3 regions of the Brevibacillus sp. AF8 genome follow, and region 2 is predicted to be linked to each of the others. Evidence: riboswitches for the same ligand, from Rfam matches in the RefSeq annotation. Region 2 holds a riboswitch; each other region holds the start of a gene.
What was found. A riboswitch is a leader RNA that binds a small molecule or an ion and turns the genes downstream of it on or off. The one in region 2 is predicted to bind cyclic di-AMP.

Region 1: it holds a riboswitch for cyclic di-AMP, as region 2 does, so the genes downstream of both, KB186_RS01250 (CAP domain-containing protein) here and KB186_RS18715 (quaternary amine ABC transporter ATP-binding protein) in region 2, are expected to answer to the same signal.
Region 3: it holds a riboswitch for cyclic di-AMP, as region 2 does, so the genes downstream of both, KB186_RS24885 (C40 family peptidase) here and KB186_RS18715 (quaternary amine ABC transporter ATP-binding protein) in region 2, are expected to answer to the same signal.

Annotation. Positions count from the first base shown of each region.
Region 1 covers NZ_JAGQDN010000001.1:370,133-376,353, reverse strand. Annotated here, with positions in the region: gene KB186_RS01270 (aminotransferase class I/II-fold pyridoxal phosphate-dependent enzyme) at 1-1,174, opposite strand, end outside; gene def (peptide deformylase) at 1,353-1,913, shown strand; gene KB186_RS01260 (homoserine dehydrogenase) at 1,910-2,920, shown strand; gene KB186_RS01255 (hypothetical protein) at 3,021-3,173, shown strand; gene KB186_RS01250 (CAP domain-containing protein) at 3,238-4,026, opposite strand; cyclic di-AMP (ydaO/yuaA leader) riboswitch at 4,034-4,190, opposite strand; gene KB186_RS01245 (rhodanese-like domain-containing protein) at 4,275-4,619, opposite strand; gene KB186_RS01240 (cold-shock protein) at 5,050-5,253, shown strand; gene KB186_RS01235 (hypothetical protein) at 5,420-5,791, opposite strand; gene KB186_RS01230 (2-phosphosulfolactate phosphatase) at 5,999-6,221, shown strand, end outside.
Region 2 covers NZ_JAGQDN010000015.1:32,678-38,898, reverse strand. Annotated here, with positions in the region: gene KB186_RS18735 (Na-translocating system protein MpsC family protein) at 6-374, shown strand; gene KB186_RS18730 (hypothetical protein) at 433-843, opposite strand; gene KB186_RS18725 (glycine betaine ABC transporter substrate-binding protein) at 863-1,798, opposite strand; gene KB186_RS18720 (ABC transporter permease) at 1,795-2,634, opposite strand; gene KB186_RS18715 (quaternary amine ABC transporter ATP-binding protein) at 2,618-3,844, opposite strand; cyclic di-AMP (ydaO/yuaA leader) riboswitch at 4,237-4,383, opposite strand; gene KB186_RS18710 (ABC transporter ATP-binding protein) at 4,554-5,609, opposite strand; gene KB186_RS18705 (ABC transporter permease) at 5,606-6,221, opposite strand, start outside.
Region 3 covers NZ_JAGQDN010000026.1:6,218-12,438, reverse strand. Annotated here, with positions in the region: gene KB186_RS24900 (class I SAM-dependent methyltransferase) at 1-357, opposite strand, end outside; gene KB186_RS24895 (PspA/IM30 family protein) at 452-1,147, opposite strand; gene KB186_RS24890 (LiaF transmembrane domain-containing protein) at 1,212-1,616, opposite strand; cyclic di-AMP (ydaO/yuaA leader) riboswitch at 1,935-2,074, shown strand; gene KB186_RS24885 (C40 family peptidase) at 2,079-2,600, shown strand; gene KB186_RS24880 (response regulator transcription factor) at 2,815-3,534, shown strand; gene KB186_RS24875 (sensor histidine kinase) at 3,535-4,920, shown strand; gene KB186_RS24870 (cytochrome P450) at 5,112-6,221, opposite strand, start outside.

The DNA.
Region 1 (6,221 bases), on a different contig from region 2:
CATACTGTTCCAGCAAGTGCTGGCGCAATGCTTCCGCTTCGACAGTCTTTAGCTTGAGGCACATGAAGTAGCCAGAGTTGAATGGATAGTAGGTCCACACGTCATCGTATTTACCGCTGTCGAGCACTTCCTTGGTGCGGTTGGCGCGGCCTTTCATGATATCGAATTTCTCTTGCTTCTGTGCTTTGTACTCCGGTGCAGTGATTGCCTGTAGGACGAACGTTTGGGAAGGATGTGATCCGCTGGAAAGAGTCGCACGGATGATTCCCATTGTCTTCTGCTCCAAAGCGCTGAGCAAGTCGCTGGATGGGGATGCATACGTAATGAAGCCAACACGGAAGCCCCATACGTAATCCTCTTTAGTAGCCCCATCTACTTTTACAGGCAGAATGCGAGGGTGAACGTCGCACAGGCTAGCGAAGAGAGATTCGTGCATCGAATCCTCGAAGAACAAGCCGAAGTACGCGTCATCCGTTACGGCAACAATGTTGATCCCAGCCTCTGCGCCTTCTTTTAGTGCAGCGACGATTTGTTTTCCTTCCTCTGGACCTGGTGTATAGCCAGTTGGGTTATTCGGGAAGTTGAGTACGACGATGGCTTTGCCTTTGTCTTTTTGTGCGAGAATGGCATCACGCAAAGCAGCAGCATTAAATTTCATCTCGTCGTTATACAATGGGTAGTAGACCATTTCCGCACCACGGCGGATCGAAAACGTAAGCTCGTAGTTTTCCCAGTTTTTGTCCGGGATGATGACGCTGTCGCCGCTGTCAGCGAACAAGTCAGATACGATGCTCAGACCATGGGTCAATGCGTTTGTAACGATTGGGTTACTAAACGTATGATTAGCCAGTGCAGGCTGTTCCTCGATCATTTTTTTACGCCATGCTGCACGCAGCTCAGGCTTTCCTGCTGGGGGAGCATATTCGTAAATGTCTTTTGGCTGGTAAGCAGATAGGTTATCCTGGATGACCTTAAGGTGCATCGGTTGACCATTTTCCAGTGCAATCCCGATGGTTGCATTGTACTTTTTCGCTTTTGCTTTCGCTTCTGCCGACTGGCTGAGAATCCCCTCTTTAGGGAAATAAATCAGCTTGGCGATATTGGATAGCATTTCATACACGTGGGGGTTTTCTCGTTGGATGGTTTCGTTCAGCGTTGATGCTAATGAATGCATGGTAGCCTCCCTTTTCATATACAAACATCTATCTTTACCAATAAAGATAGCGTATCTACATGCATTTGTCACCCTTGCCCAACGGGATATTTCAGATTTTACGAGGTTCCTTTTGACAGCGAGGACCTGATTTGCTACCTTGAAATCGAAAACTGACTAATGCGGGAGGGAGAAGCAAATGGCTGAACGCAGGATCGTTCGCCTGGGGGACCCTGTCTTGCGTGAAACTTCAAAAAGAGTACTATCCATTACTCCGCAGGTCGAAAAGATATTGGATGATATGGCCCAAACGATTTACGCTGCGAAAGGTCGAGCAGGCTTGTCTGCGATCCAGATTGGCATCCCGGAGCGTTTAGTCGTGATGGATTGCGGTAGCGGCTTGATTGAACTAATCAATCCGGTGTTGGTGGAAAAATCCGGTGAGCAGGTAGGGCTAGAAGCTTGTCTTTCGATACCAGGTGTTTTTGGAATCGTTCGTCGGGCGAATTATGTCAAAGTTCAGACGCTGAACCGCCAAGGACAAACAAAGACAATCGAAGCGGAAGATTTCCTGGCTCGGTGTATTCAGCACGAGATGGACCATTTGGAAGGAATATTGTTTATTGATCATACGGAAGAGATCTACTCAGCGAAAACAGGAAAGAAACTGAATCGCAAGGATTTGCTCCGGATACAAGATAAAAGTAGAAAAAATGGTGGAAATAAGCGACGCATAAACAGCAAGGAGATTGACTCATGAAACGTTGGAACATTATGTTAACAGGCTTCGGAACAGTAGGACAGCAGGTGGCTCGACTGCTGGAGCAGCGAAGGGAGAGGTACCGCGAGCTATATCAAGCGGATGTCAGACTCGTGGGAGTCGTTCGTTCAGCTTCCGGCCTCTACGATGAGAACGGAATCGATTCGGGAAAATGGGCAGACTATGCTCATACAAAACAAACAAGGAACCCATCTTGGAACGCGCTGGAATTTATCAAGTCAGCTCAAGCAGACGTGCTCATCGAGGCAGGTCCATCTGAAAAAGAGGGCGGACCCGGTCTTACTTTTATTCGTTATGCTTTGGAGAATGCCATGCATGCGATCGCCATTTCAAAAGGCGCACTTGTAGTCGATTATGCTGGCTTAGCCGCTCTTGCCAAAAAACATGGCGTCGCATTGAAAGGGAGTGGAGCAACAGCAGCAGCTCTGCCGACGATCGATCTGTTGCAGTATAACTTGGCAGGCTGTGAAGTAAAACGCGTCGAAGGTATTTTTACGGGAACGACAAACTTCGTGCTCACAAAAATGATGGAAGAGGGGCTCACCTGTGCAGAAGCAGTCGAGCTCGCTCAGAAGATGGGGATTGCCGAACCGGACCCTTCCTATGATATCGATGGATGGGATACAGCTTCGAAGCTCACGATCTTGGCAAACGCTGCTTTTGATGCGCAAGTAAAACTAACCGATATAACACGCGCAAGTATTCGCGAAATAACCTCGTTACAAATCGAGGCGTGGAAAAAGCACTCGAAGATTCCCAAGCTGATCGGAACGATCCAAAAGGAAGCGAATGGCACGGTATCTGTCGCAGTAGATTTATGTGCGGTGGATCTTACCCATCCATTTGCATCTGTATCTGGTACGACAAAAGCCATACGGGTAGAAACAGATGTCATGGGGGATTTATTGGTCGTTGGAGGAAAATCAGATCCTGTGGCGGCAGCGGCGGCTGCCTTAAAAGACCTTGAACATATTATAAGCAGATAGGTTCATTTGCATGTGCTTCCAGTGTTCCTTAGGAATGAGTCGTTTAGAACCGCGTGCATACTAGGGATGTACCACCAATAACGGTGAGGGGGCCATACGGATGAAACAATCGTCTGATGTCAATGCCGAGCTGCAGCAAGTATCTGCTTACCCAACGAAGCAAGAAATGAATCAAAAGGATGTTGCTTTGCTCAATGAGCAGGAAAGCTGCTGTACCCCCAAAAAACAGGCGGCAGAAGCGAAGCGAAAGTAACGCGTACACGAAAAAGCCGGGTCTCGATTACGAGACACCGGCTTTTCGTTTATCAGGCAGTGTTCTACCCGATAAATTCTTGTACCCAGTAGCCATTTGTGAAGCCTACACCAATTTTTGTGAAATCAGGGTTCATAATGTTTTGGCGGTGGCCTTCACTGTTCATCCATTGTTGCATAACTTCTTGTGGACTCTGTTGACCCATGGCGATATTCTCGCCTGCAGTCGAGTACTGAATGCCATACTGCTTCATCATGTCAAATGGAGAACCGTACGTTGGACTGTTGTGGTCAAAATAGTTGTTAGCAGACATATCTTGTGCTTTTGCCAACGCTACTTTGGACAGTGCCGCATCCATTTGAACAGGTTTGAGACCTGCTTTTGCACGTTCTTGGTTCACCAAATCCGCGACTTGTTTCGCAAAATCACCAGTTTTAGCTTCATCCGCTTGATTTACCGGAGCGGCAGGCTGAGTGACATTATTGCTAGGTTGTGCTGGTGCCGTTTGAACTGGTGCTGGTTGTGCTGGAGCTTGTTGTACGGGTGCTGGTTGGAAAGTTCCTGGTTGAATCGGGCAAGGTTGTACAGGTGTTGCTTGTCCTTGCTTAACAGGTTGCATTGGCTGTACTGCTTGTGGCTGGCCAGGAACAAAGCCTTGTTTTTGGAAAAAGTTAAAGAACTGTTGTGCATTTGGTGCTTTTTGGAATTGTCCCATATTTTGACCCGCATTGAATTGGAATTGTCCGTTCTTCAATGGGCAGTTAGATGCTGCGGAAGCAGAAGAAGCAAACCCTGTCAAAGCCAAGCCCAGACCAAGAGTCATCGCGATTGTAACAGAACCAAAACGTTTCATTAAACAAATCTCTCCTTTTTTTGGCCTACGAGGTTAGTTGTCGGATTCGGATTGAGGAAACAACCCTACGCCAGTTCGGCGATTCACCCCAATGTGGAATAACTCATCCACAAAAAAGTCCCCCGCACTTCCTTTTCAAGAGGAAGTCTCGGCTTATTTCGTTTGGCATGAACAACGATATCAGACAATCCCAATCGAAATAAAGGAGTAATATATGGCAACTAGCTAGAATCGTTGATAAATTAGGCTCATTTCGCTTTGTTTGATTGTTCCTTCCATGCAGTTAAGCCGCCTTCCAATGCATTCGCATGAAAACCATGCTCACGAAGCAGAGCCGCAGCTTTTTGAGCTTTGTTACCTGTTGTACATAAGGTAACGATCTGCACATTTTGCGCGAGTTTTTCGGTTTCTTCATCAAGTGGCTTGTCCTGTTCCTTCATAAGAAGATAAGGGACGTTTCGCGCCGACGCGTTTTCGTGAACGAGGCTGCCGGAAATAAATTTCTCGGCGTCGCGTACGTCCAATAAAAGTACAGGCACTTTCTTTTCAAGCATTTCGGATAATTGAATGGTTGTCAAAATATGATTTTCCAATGTAATCCCTCCCAATCCTATTGTAACAGAGTACCGCTTCGTCCAGAATAAGGCTGAACGGTTGCTTTTATTGGACAACCATGGTAGAATGAGGTTGCTACTTGGAAAATTGATACCTAATCATTCATCGAGGTGTTTGTATGCTGATGGATAACATTTTTGAATCCCCGATTCACACTGGCGCGGTCATCGGAGCCGCAAGGATGGAAGAGAGGAAGGGCTTTCATTGTTTTAGGTTTTCAAAAGGTTTAGTTTTTAATTTTGCAGTTCCGTCCTATGACATTCATATATTTGCTAAGTAAGTAAAATTCACATATCATGAAGGCGTATCACAGCACATGATTTGGTATTTCTTCATGATATGTGAGCTTTATTTGCTTCGGTAAATATGACTAGCATATTCAAATTGAATTTTTGGAGGTTTTTTTAGATGCAAACGAACGGAACAGTAAAATGGTTTAACGCAGAAAAAGGTTTCGGTTTCATTCAAGTAGAAGGCGGAGACGATGTATTCGTACACTTCAGCGCAATCCAAGGTGACGGTTTCAAAACTTTGGACGAAGGTCAAAAAGTTCAATTCAACATTGTTCAAGGCAACCGTGGCCCACAAGCTGAGAACGTAGTAAAACTGTAAGTCTCCTTTTAAAAGAAACTGTCCTTTCGAGGGCAGTTTTTTTGTCGTAGAACATAGAAGTAAAAAGGCGTTGGGATAGTCCCCAGCGCCTATTCGTGCATGCGAATCATTAAAAAAGGAACTATGGCGTCCCACCATAATTCCTCATTTTCTTCCTGCAAAATAGTTAAATACAAGTTTCGATATCGACAGTTTGGAATTGACTGTCAAGAACGGTAAGACCAACAACTTGACCGCCGCCGATAGAAGTACGGCCATAAGTGGTGAGAAGGACATTTCTGTTGTTTTCTGCTACGGTAAGGCGAACTTCATAGTGGAAAGAAGCGGGGACAAGCGCATTGAAAGCAGTGCGAGTATTCGCAGGGATAAATTGCGTAATGTCAAGCAAGGTGCTAACTGGATTCGTTTGCGTAACGGCGTTACCCCAGTTCAATACTTGCACACGTACTTCAACCTCTTCTGTGTTCAGGTTTACCAGGTCGAGGTGAGCAGTGACAGCTCGGGCGAGGTTATTTTGCAAAATACCAGTCGTTCTCACCGTATTTCTTCTTGGGCGTCTGTGATTTCTGCTTTCAGTATTACCTTGATCGTCGTCGTATTCGATTTCAGACATCCATGTTCACTCCATTCTTGTGTAATCTAGTGGGACAATAATACGATATTGTTTCTTGTCTTGATTTGTAACGGCGAACGTAAGGGGACGAGTAACTATTTTTGATAGAGGACGGTGGAGGGTTTGGGAGAAATGCCTGTATACAAGCAACTAGACTATACGGCTCGATTTGATTGGGGATACGAAGGGGTGGAACAGGTCGGAGCAGCATCGGATATGATCGTGATTATCGATGTACTCTCGTTCAGTACGTGTGTAGATATCGTAACGGGACGTGGGGGTATCGTCTATCCTTATCAGGTACAGGATGAGTCAGCCATTGCATTCGCCAAACAAAAAGCAGCGCTGCTCGCTG
Region 2 (6,221 bases):
GGCGTTTGGCCATCTCTAACAAAAAAAAGCTGGAAGCTGAAATCAGCGAAGCATTCATAAAATTTCAACGCGAACTAATTGGACGAGGTCCGCAGGAAGCCAAGACCTACATCGTCGGTGATATGGTCATCGCCAGGTTCAAGGGTGTTCTTACCGTCGAAGAAAAGCATCTGTCCAGTCACGATAAAGGTCGCCGCATCGTCAAAGAAATGCGCGAGGTTCTCCGTGAAATGTACAGTGAAGAATCGGAAGAAATCGTAGAAAAGCTGACAACCTGCAAGGTACTATCGAGTCATAGCGACATCAGCACGAAAATGGGTGAACGGATCGAGGTTTATGTATTGGACAAGGACCTCGAAAAAATGTTGGGCTAAATTTTCACGAAAACAAGGCTCCGCCTCATTTGCAGGCGGAGCCTTTTCTATTTCTCTCTTAGCCACTCATCTGTTCGGCCAACCAGCCGTAGCCTTTATACCCGGGCTGACTCACGATGACGTGATTCGCCCCGAGCGCCTTGTATAACATCGCGTTCCGATGCTCCTGCGTCATCACAAAAATCCGGCAGGTGCCCAGCTGCTTGAACAGTGTAACGAAGTCGCGTCCCTCCGCCCACTCATCGGGAAAGATGTAGACGGATTGGTATATCAGCAAGGATTCCTGATCGCGGTAGCACTCGTCAAATGAGATGGGCAAAAAACGCTGAATCGTCTTATCTCCAGACCCCGCTTTCAATGAAAAGGCACCTGGATTCCTTCCCCAAAACGCAGGCAAACTGTCACAGCATAGTGTCTGGACAAAAGAAGTGAAAGCTTCCCCCTTGCCTAATACGAGATAATGCTTCATAGCAGCACCTCCCCTTCCCTTATTGGAGATCCTCAATGGACGAGATGTTCATGTACGAAGGAACCACGAGTCCGATTTTGGTTCCGTCGAGATTCGGACCCAAATCCTCGATTTGCCCACCGAATTTTTTCAAATAGCTCGTATCTGTAGACGGCAGCCACGCCGCAACCATCCCATCTACATCCCCAATGGCCACACCTGCCCACATCGGTCCAGTCTGCACCTGACTCAACTCGACTTCATACCCCAGCTTCTGCTCAAGCACATGCTCTACGACGTGCGAGCTGGCAATCTCGGAATCCCATGCTACATAAGCGAGAGTCAGCTTCTCTTTTTGGACAGGCTGTATGCCCTCCACCCATTTCGCTACTTTGACTTCATTGTTTTTTATCCATTCCGCAGCGGCCACTTCCGGATCTTTTCCGTCAATCATTTGAACCATGACCGACTCCATATCGGCTGGCTCCCACCAGAACTTATCCAGAAATTGATAGGCAGCAGGCTGATCCTCTTTCAGCCCTTTGCGCACGATGGTATGGATTTGTTCCGCTCCGCCAAAGCCGTTCTTTGGGTCCGCCAAGTATTTCAAATCCATCTTTTTAAACATCCAGTGCGGCGTCCAGCCCGTTATGATAATTGGTTCCTTCGCTTCGTACGCCTTGATCAAAGCTGCTGTCATAGCGGCATCTGAGCCTTCGACAAGCTGCCATTTATCCAAGCCATACAGGTTCATGACTTCCTCTGTCTTTACCATCGAGCCTGCTCCTGCGTCGATTCCGATGATTTTGTAGTCGAGCTTTTCTCCTAGCGCGTTGTCCGACGTCTCAGAAGGAATCGGACCGACCACCGTTGCTGTCGGTATTTGTGTGTTTGTGTTTTGACTAGAGCATCCTGCGAGCCAAGCTGTCGCTCCCATCATGACTGCCAATATAGCTGGAATCATTTTGTTCATCATGTATTTCTCTCCTTTTTTCCTGCATGTTGGGTAAGTCGATCCAAGACGATAGCGATGATCACGATGGATAGCCCCGCCTCGAATCCTCTTCCTATATCCACTTGCGATACGGCGCGATATACGTCTGCACCCAAGCCTTTCGCCCCGATCATAGCCGCTATGACCACCATCGACAGGGCGAGCATGATGCACTGATTGACTCCCGCCAAGATCGTCGATTTCGCGTATGGCAGTTGTACTTTCACGAGCTTTTGCCACCCAGTTGCGCCAAAGGCGTCCGCCGCTTCCTCCATTTCCGCTGGGACCTGACGTATGCCTAAGTTCGTGAGACGCACGATTGGCGGCAAAGCAAAAATAACGGAGGCAATAACTCCCGGCACCTCGCCCAAACCGAAGAAAAAGATCGCGGGAATCAAATAAACGAACGCGGGCATCGTCTGCATCAAATCCAGTACTGGCGTAACCAGATTGCGAAACGTATCGTGTCTCGCGCAAAGAATGCCCACCGGAATCCCGATGACGATCGAAATCATGGTAGCAGTGAGGACGAGTCCCAATGTCTCCATCGTTTCATCCCAGTACCCCAAGTTGTGGATGAGAGAAAGTCCAACAACCGTAAAGACCATGGACGCTCTCCCTGCAAAAACCCACGCAGCGGCCCCCAGCAACAAGATGAGAATCAGCGAAGGTATCTCTGCCAAAACCGTAGAACAGTAAGTCACCATCGTGGAAATGACGATAGCCACCGGATCAAACAATACCCCTTTGTACTGGCCCAGCACCTCCACGAACCCTTCCATCCAACTGCCAATCGGTAGCTTAGGCACGACGTCCATCACTCATCACCTCTGCTCTCTGATGCTCTTGTACATTGACTTTGCCTACCAGCCCGCCTAGCACCGCTCCTTTTACGATGACACCCAATAATCGCTGCTGGTCGCCCACTACCGCAATCGGGACGTGCAGGTCTGCCATCATCGGGAACAAGCTGTGCAGACGTGCGTCAGGCGAAACGGTAGGGAGGTCGGTTTTCATGATTGCCTCCAGCGAATCTCCCGTACCAATCGCAAGTGATACGTCATACGCCGTAATCAAGCCAAGCAGTGTGCGCTTTTTGTCCACGACGTACAAGCTGGACACGCCATTATCCATCATGAGTTGCAGCGCCACTCGGGCCCCTTTGTCAGGCGTGATTGCTTCTGCCCGTTTCATCACATTTTCAGCAACGAGCACCCTGGACAGGTCGGCATCCTCCACGAACTTCCGCACGAATTCATCCGCTGGGTCTGCCATAATTTCTTCCGGGCGGCCGATCTGAATGATCTGCCCGTCTTTCATAAAGGCAATCCGATCGCCCAGTCGCAACGCCTCATGCAAGTCATGTGTAATGAACAGGATCGTCTTTTTCATCGTCATCTGGAGCTCCAGCAGCTCATCCTGCATATCTTTTCGAATGAGTGGGTCCAGTGCACTGAACGCTTCGTCCATCAAGAGAATATCTGGATTATTAGCCAACGCCCGCGCCAGACCGACCCGCTGGCGCATCCCTCCGCTCAATTGATCCGGGTGCGCATTTTCCCACTCGGTTAATCCAACGAGCGCAAGTGCTTCCCGTGCTCTTTCTTGCCGGAGTCCTGGCGGTACTTGCTGAATCTCCAAACCAAACTCCACGTTTTCTCGTACCGACCGCTGCGGAAACAGGGCGAAATTTTGAAAAACCATCCCGAGCTTCTTCCTCCGCACCTCACGCAAAGCTGCTGCCTTCATGTCCACGATCTCTTCCCCATCGATCTCGATGCTTCCGCTCGTTGGGTCAATCAGTCGATTACACAGTCGGATTAAGGTGGACTTGCCGCTGCCTGACAGGCCCATAATGACAAAGATTTCACCTTCCTCGACTTCAAAGCTGACCTGATTGACACCGATGGACTGGCCAGTTTGCTTGTAAATTTGTTCTTTTGTCCGTCCTTCCGCCAGCAGCTTCAAGGCCAGTTCGGGCTGCTTGCCGAACACTTTTGTGAGTTGGTGGACTTTCATTTTGGACATGATATCCCTCATCCTTCGTTTTTTCGTAAATGTAAAAAGCCCGCGAAGTTTCGACACTCCAGCAAAACCAAGCAGGCACGCTTGAGTTTACTCGTGTTGAAAATCCGCAGGCTTACGTAATACCTGGCGTCCATTTTCAGGACTCCCTGTACTCTGTCTTCCTGATTTCGATTGTCAGCGGTTTATGTCGTACCGACTGCCTCTCAGCGATCCACACCATTCCCTTCACGTTGTATCGGCGTAAGCTGCTCGTCGGTATTTCCATAAAAAATAGGCCGATCCATTCTTTTTCTCCAGAACAAAGGTCCCAAAGAAAAAGCCTGTATCGACCTATCACACGCCCGCAAGGAATCCCCTTGTTGCGCATTATATGCCTAGACTTTATCCATTCATGACCTTCCCTGCTTTGGCCGACGAGGTTAGCTGACGGGTAGGATGGCAGAGAAGACATTTCCTCATCCCTCCTGATCACTCAGGATTAACCCCAAAAGATTGGTTCCCCCGCTTCCGAGAATATCGGAACTAGGCCGTATTGTGTTTTGTTGCTTATTTGATCGTGATTGTGACTTTGATTATACGCTCGCTTCCAGTTATTGTGAACGTTCATTTTCGTTGAATCAAACAGAATAGCGCCTTTCTTAATGAGTCGCATTGATTTAGATGGTTCATGCTCATCCAATTGAAGAATCACTTGGCTATCTTTCCCTTTTTATACACAAACCTCTACGCATACACGCTCCTCATAGGAAAAGCGCTGACTGATGTCCGTGACAACCTCCCAGTCATCCTCCCCGACCCGGATGGAATAAAGCAGTTCTCGCCCCTGAAATTGCACATGAGATACCTTTCCGATAACGCCTTCCATTCCTTGCTGCCACGCTGCGAGCTTCAACTGATCGGGACGAACCGGCAATATTTGCTGAGCGTGAAAGGAAGAAAAGTCGCGGGAAACAGCAATCGGTACCGCTGGCTCTCCTTGCCTCTCCAACAGAAAGGTATTGGGGCAAGCCCAGTTTCCTTTTAAGAAGTTAGCCCGTCCCACAAACTTGGCGACAAAAGGCGATTGGGGCGAATAGTATATATCCTGCGGGCTACCTGCTTGTTCCACCCTGCCTCCTTTCATTACGACGATCTGATCCGCCATAGCCAGTGCCTCTGACTGATCGTGTGTGACGTAGACGATGGAAGTCCCCAGCTCGCGGTGAATAAATTGGATTTCCTTGCGCATTTGCATACGCAGCTCTGCATCGAGACTGCTCAATGGCTCGTCCATCAGAAGCAGCGTAGGGTTAAACACGATGGCCCGCGCCAGAGCAACGCGCTGCTTTTGTCCACCAGAGAGCTGATTGGGAAATCTCTCTTCCATTCCTCCAAGACCGACCATCTCCAGCATTTGTGCCACCCGTACCTTTGGATTATCTTTGTAAGCGGCAGGCACGTGCTTTTGATGTTGCAACGGAAACACGACATTCTCATAGACAGTCAAATGCGGCCAAAGTGCGAATGACTGAAACACCATACCAATCCGCCGCTCCTCTGGCGGCTTTCTTCTTGCCTGGTCCGCTACGCACTCTTGATTGATCCAGATTTCTCCGCTGGTAGGCGATTCAAAACCCGCCAATAGCCTAAGCAGTGTCGTTTTTCCGCAGCCGCTCGGCCCGAGCAAAGCAACGAATTCCCCTTGTCCAATTTGTAGATCCAGATGGTGGAGCACCGTCACATCTCCGAATTTTTTGGAAACGCCCTTCACTCTTGCACTGTTCATCCCTGTATCCTCCGTTGCCAATATCGTTTCCATAAACCGCCCATTGTCAAAGCCAGCAGGATGGCCACTACGATCAACGAAGAAAGGGCCGTGCTATGAGTCGTTGATCCCGCCTGCTCAAAGCTAAAAATAACGACACCGATCGTTTCCGAACCGGATGACCACAGAAGCGATGATATTGTCAATTCAGTAAATGCTGTCAGGAACACTAGAAACAAGCCTGTTGCCATTCCCGGTGCATAGAGCGGGAGCAATATCCGGGACCACCTCGTCCAAAATCGACCACCGTTGATCCGTGCTGCTTCTTCTACTTCCTTGCCCACCTGCATAATGGAGACCGTACTGCTTTTTACTTGCAAGATCAAAAAGCGAGTCACATACGCAATCAAAATGAGCCAAACCGTTCCATATATTCCTGGCTGCCAGCTGGGAATCGGCTCGATCCACGTTAAAATCATCGCCAGACCAAGCACCATACCGGGCAAAGCATACGGCAAAGCGACAGCCCCTTCCATTACTTTTCCCATAAAGGAAGGCCGATGGATGCGCCAGTAAGCGAACCATGTTCCAGCCACCACGCACAAGACGCCAGTCAAGCAGGCCAGCATCAGG
Region 3 (6,221 bases), on a different contig from region 2:
GGCGAATGGCAGACCTGAGATAATGACATCTGCACCTACAAGGTCCTGCTCCTCCAAGTAAGACCTAAGTTTAGTCGCTTCCTCCCTGATAGGAAGATCGGGAAAACGTGATTGAAGCATAGAGCGAAATTGGGAATCTCGTTCCACAAGCACGTACTGTGTGCCGGGACGCAAGCGCTGATAGATCGTTTGGGTAAATGCCCCTGTACCAGGTCCCAGCTCCAGGATCACATCGGTTGAAGCCCAATCGACGCTTTTCAACATTTGCTCACATAAAAAACGAGAGCTGGGGATTATACTACCGACGCGTCCAGGCTCAGCGATAAACCGCCGCAAAAAGACCAAGAAGTCCTGCAAGAATCGTACCTCCTAGGGGAAAAGCAGCCTGATGTACACAGGCTGCCGAATTGACCCAATCTATTCTACACCTTGTCCCCCAGTTCCTGTTGAATTAGGATTGCACTGGTTTGGCTACCGGTGTTTTTGCTTCATTAATGGATGCTTTGATGCTAGCAAGTTCTGCATCGAGATCATCCTTTTCCAGGTCAGACAAAGCGTTCTCCCAAGCGCGGTTCGTTTGGCGCCATTGCCCACTCATTTGTGCTTCTGCTTCCATGCGCATGACTTTTTCCTCCATGCGGGCGAAGCCACGGCCTGCGGACTGATTGCCGATACCAACAACTGCTTGATTGACTTGCTTTTGTGTACGAGCTACTTGTGCACGTGCCATCAGTGTGAACTTTTTCGCACGCATTTTATAGAACTCTTCCTTCAGCTCAGCCAGCTTCTCGCGCATTTGTGTAGCTGCCTCGGATGCTGACAGGTAGAGAGTTTCATATTCCGCTGCCCGGCCTTCGTACTGCTTCTTGTCAGCGAGTGCTCGACGTGCCAACTCGTCTTCTCCCTCAGTTAAGGCGAGCTTGACTTGACGATCGCGTTTTTCGATCAGGGCATTGGCTTCATCCAATTGCTGACGGAATTTCTTTTCCAGTGCAACCTGACGGGCAACCGCGACTTCAACTTGTCCGATTTCTACTTCCATGTCACGCATATATTGATTCAGCATTACTACCGGATCTTCCATGGAATCCAATGCATCATTTACCGAAGCTACTGTCAGGTCACGCAAACGTTTAAAGATACTCATTATTTTTTCCTCCTCATCATATCACATCATATTGTTCATCCAAAAGACTCTTGCGACATAGGCGTTACTGCGGGCGTCTTCTTACGTTTCTCTCCCAAGTGTCCAGCGTATCTTCCTTTAATACTTTTTGGGCCCATTCACGCTCCCAAGAAGGAGGCGCTTGTTTTGGCTCTTGGCTGGGACGCAGTAAGCGATATCCCAGATAAATCACCCCAATGGCCAGAAGCGCGTGAAACAGTAGGTCAAGCTTGCCAATCAACATCAGGAACCCGAACAGGAAGACCAGGATTCCCCAAAAACGTGAACCGGTTTGTCCCATGATCTTTTTGGCACCGTATATCATGATCACGCCGGGAATGATAAACCCGAGCAAGTCTCCGATATCGATACCCACCAGATCCAGAAGAACCAACCCACCGACTAGCAGCAGAACCAGCCCGAGTAGAACTTTGCCAGACCGTTCGCTCATTACTCGCTTACCTCCATTCGTTTTGCATGTGGTGCTTGTGGAACGTTATGCCCTTATTGTAGCCCTCGGTATAGGCTTCCCATAACGGGCGTGCGGTTGGTTTTTCCCTCCGTCCTTGGACGGAGACAATTTCCTGCCCTAATCGGACGAGCTGTCCCGCAAGACAGAATATGCACGCGTCGAAAGGCGGCTTGCACTGTCGAACGAAAACGTTACAGCATTTGACGGCATCTTTGTGACGAATATGTGAACGAACAGATAAAAAGAAGGAAATAAAGGACTGGCGTAGAATCTTCGTAAGAGTGCGTGTAAAAAAACATCGAAAAATAGCCGAATTCCGCTTGGCGGAAACGGGGGAACCACGTTTTTGGGGTGAATGGTTGCTACTCCTAGCAGCCTAGGGCGTCCTTTCGACCGAACCCTTCAGCTAACCTCGTAGGCTCACGAAGGGAGCAGTTTCTTTTGCGCAAGATGGTTTTATCTTTATTTATGGCTGGATTGCTTGCTATGGGGGCAGGCACTGCACAGGCTGCTGAGGAGAATACTCTCAATGAAGTAGTCAGTGACTTGTACGGTACCCCTTACAAATCTTCCGGCTCGTCCAAAAAGGGCTTTGACTGCTCCGGTTTCACGCGCTACGTATTTGATGCGTTAGGTGTAGACCTGCCTCACAATTCTGCTTCCCAGTACGAATTAGGTACAGAGGTAGCCAGAAAAGATTTGCAGCCAGGCGATCTCGTATTCTTCAACACGAACGGTCGCAGCATTTCTCACGTGGGTATCTACATCGGAGACGGCACATTCGTGCACTCGGAATCTGGTCGTGGAGTCGTCAACACCAAGTTGAGCGATCCATACTACTGGAGCAAGCGTTATGTAGGCGCCAAGCGTCTCAGCGTTCCTGTTCTAGCGAAAGCAGAAACTCCGAATAAGGAAAAAGCGGTGCAAGCTGCATCGTTGCCGGAAAAACCAGCTAAAAAATAGTCATTCGGCAAAATAATAAAAGCCAGGGACACTACGTCTCTGGCTTTTTCTGACGAAATTTAGTACCTGGTCTAAAGAGGTACCCTCACATATTAGAACAACTTAATAACTTACGGGGTTTCTTCCCCTGATCAGGTCAAAGCATGTTATGATAGACAAGACCCATTCTTTGAATGGTATTCCTTATTAATAGAAGTAACTGGGGGTTGTTCCGGTGAAAGATCACATTTTAATTGTCGATGACAATCTGGAGATTATTGAACTGCTAGAAGACATTTTGGAGAACGAGGGCTTCACCGTTTCCTCCGCAGAGAGCGGAGAGGATGCACTCTCGCTGCTCAGCCAAGGAGAGCGTCCCAACCTGATCCTTTTGGATATTATGATGCCCAACATGAGTGGCTACGAGCTCTGCTCTCAAATTCGCCGTGAGTGGGATTTGCCTATACTGTTTCTCAGTGCAAAAGGAAAAGCGGTAGATAAAGTAGTCGGCTTCGAAATCGGCGCAGATGATTACATCACGAAGCCTTTTGATACAGAAGAGCTGCTCGCTCGCATTCGTGCCCACCTTCGTCGCTATGAGCGCATTCGCAAGCATACCGAAGAGCAGCCTGAGAAGGAAACGGCCTCCTCTCCGATTACGGTTTTGAAATTCAAGGACCTGGAAATCCATAAAGAAACGTATTCCGTTTATGTATGCAATCAAAAGATTGAGCTATCTACCAAGGAATTCCAACTACTCACCTTCCTCGCAGAAAATGCGGGCATCGTCTTTACAAGAGAGCAAATTTATGACCGTGTCTGGGGATATGGATATGGCTCGCTCAATACAGTGACCGTCCATATTAAAAACCTCCGTGAAAAGCTGGAAACAGAACGTCAGTTCATTAAAACACAATGGGGGACAGGCTACGTATTTATCGGGGAGAAGCTTTAAATGAGCTTACGCAATAAAGTTTTGCTCTCCTTCATTGCCTTGATCACACTCAACATCTTGTTGTTTAAATTTGTTTTTCAAGACATTATTGTCGCTCAACTCAAAAATGATCGGCATAATCAGTACCAGGCTGAGAAAGAAGCCGCAGAGAAGGTCATGCTCAATCAATTGCTTCTCGTCAGTAATTTCAAGGACCCAATCGAACGTTTGGAGCTTGAAAAGCAGTTGCCAGACGACGTGATGTACCGCATGCTCGTAAAGGATGCCAATGGAAACACCATCTACAGCAAAACATCACGCGCCTATAATTTGAAAATGCCTTCCCCCTCCGCATCAAGTCGTGGCGATTCTGCCAAACAAAGTGACCTCAAAGTGGTCGCTGAGTACCATTTTCAGCAGGAGCCACCGCGTACAGGGGAGATCGTTGTTTATTTCTACACAGATGATTACGACATGATGGCTACAACAGGGGTTTCCATGATGCTCTGGTTTATTTACGGAAGCATTAGTCTGGTGGGATTGGTTCTGCTCGCTTTGTTCGTTCGCTGGATACTAAGGCCGGTTAACGAATTATCGCGCGTCACCCAAGAAATTCAGGAAGGGAAGCGTCTGGTCACATTTACGTATCGATCGCATGATGAATTTGGGCAACTCTTTCGATATTTCGGGGAAATGGTGGATGAGCTTCGCTTAGCGGAAGAAAGACAGGCAGAAATGATCGCTTCGATCGCCCACGACTTCCGCACACCTCTCACCACGATCAAAGGGTATGCGTCATATATCGGCTCTGGTCGTGTGACGGATATGACCAAAATACAGAAACAGATGGGCAAAATCGAGCTAAAAACGACGGACTTGGAAAAGCTGCTGGATGAGCTGCAGGACTTCACCACTCAAAGCTCCGAGGTCCGACTCAGTATTAACCGCATTCATGTCAAAAGCTTCTTGAGAGGAATCATTGAGGACTATTTGCCAAGAATCAAAGAGGCAGGTCTCACCTTTCAATGGAAGCTGCGCATCTCCAATGAACTACACATCGAAGCAGATGAGACCAAGCTGCGGCGTGTCATGGAAAATTTGTTAAACAACGCTATCCACTACAACAAACCGGATGGCTCCATTTACCTTACGTGTGATCAGCGAGAAGGGCATGTCCTTTTTACTGTGATCGACAAAGGAGAAGGAATCGCCGCTGAAGATTTACCGAAAATTTTCACCAAGTTTTATCGGGCGGAAAAATCACGAAATCGAAACAGTGGCGGTACAGGCTTAGGCTTGACGATTTGCAAGAGCATCGTCCGGCTTCACGGCGGAGATCTGATGGTAAACAGTGAATTGGGAATGGGAAGCAGTTTCTCCTTCACCATCCCCTTCTTCCACGGGTAGCTTTCACAAGCTACCCTTATTTTATATAGATTTATTCTCAGTTAATTATTTCTTTATATTTTACTAGTAAAATAATTTTTGTAAGCATGTTGCTTTCAGTGATAAATAACCCCCAGTTCGGTATCTGACACAATCGGCGAAACCGTAGTGATAAGATGCCTCTTTTTTTGTCCCTCAACTTCCATTTTTTTCTATCTCTTTTCCAAACGCATCGGCAGTCCGTTCTTGGGACGCAAGGTGACCAACGGCTCGGGCTCCACTACCTGATTCGGTTCAGCCAGTCTTAGTCGATATCGCTGTGCAATCGTCGCCAGTAGCAAAGCTGCCTCCATCAAAGCAAAGTTATTCCCGATACAAACACGCGGCCCGCCACCAAACGGGAAATAAGCATAGGCTGGAATTCTTTTTAAGAGGTCGCTGTCAAAACGCTCTGGAATGAATTGTTCAGCCTGGTCATAATAGCGTGGGTCACGGTGCATGACATATTGGCTCATCATCAGTGTTTCTCCAGGCTTGTACGTGTGACCGCCGATCTCAACCTCATCTACCACTTCCCGATTTATCGTCCATGCCGCAGGATAGAGCCTCAGCGTTTCCTGTACAATGAGATTCGTATACTTCAGCTGCGGAATATCCTCGACCGTCGGCAGCTTTTCACACAGTACGGTCGACAACTCGTCATGCAGCTTTTTCTCCACCTCGGGATGAGTAGCCAGCAAATAGAAAATCCACGACATCGTATTCGCAGTCGTCTCATGGCCCGCTACAAAAATGGTCATGACCTCGTCGCGAACCTGCTCGTCTGTCATTCCTTCCCCATCATCTTCATCACGCGCTGCCAAAAGCATCCCCAACAAGTCCTTATGCTCTTCTCCTTCGCTATTGCGCCGAGCTTCGATCAAAGAGTAGATCGTTTTGTCCAGCAGCTCACTCGACTCCAGGAACTCCCGATTGCTTTTGGTAGGTACGGACAACGGAATGTCGATAAAAGAGGAGCCTTTGTTTGCCACGTATTTCAAACCGACATCGATGGCATGTCCAATCTGATCGGCCCCTTCCTTGACGGTTTTGCCAAACATCGTCTCCGTAATAATCGCAAGTGTTACTTTCATCATGTCCGAGTGAATATCGCGGAGCTCCCCGGTTTTCCAATCCGACATGAGATCAACGGCTTGCCGGACCATCACGTCTCCGTAGGTGGCGATACGATCTCGATGAAAAGCTGGCTGCATAAGCCGCCGTTGTCGCAAATGCTTTTTTCCTTCACTGGTAAGAATTCCATCTCCTACAACAGCTCGCGC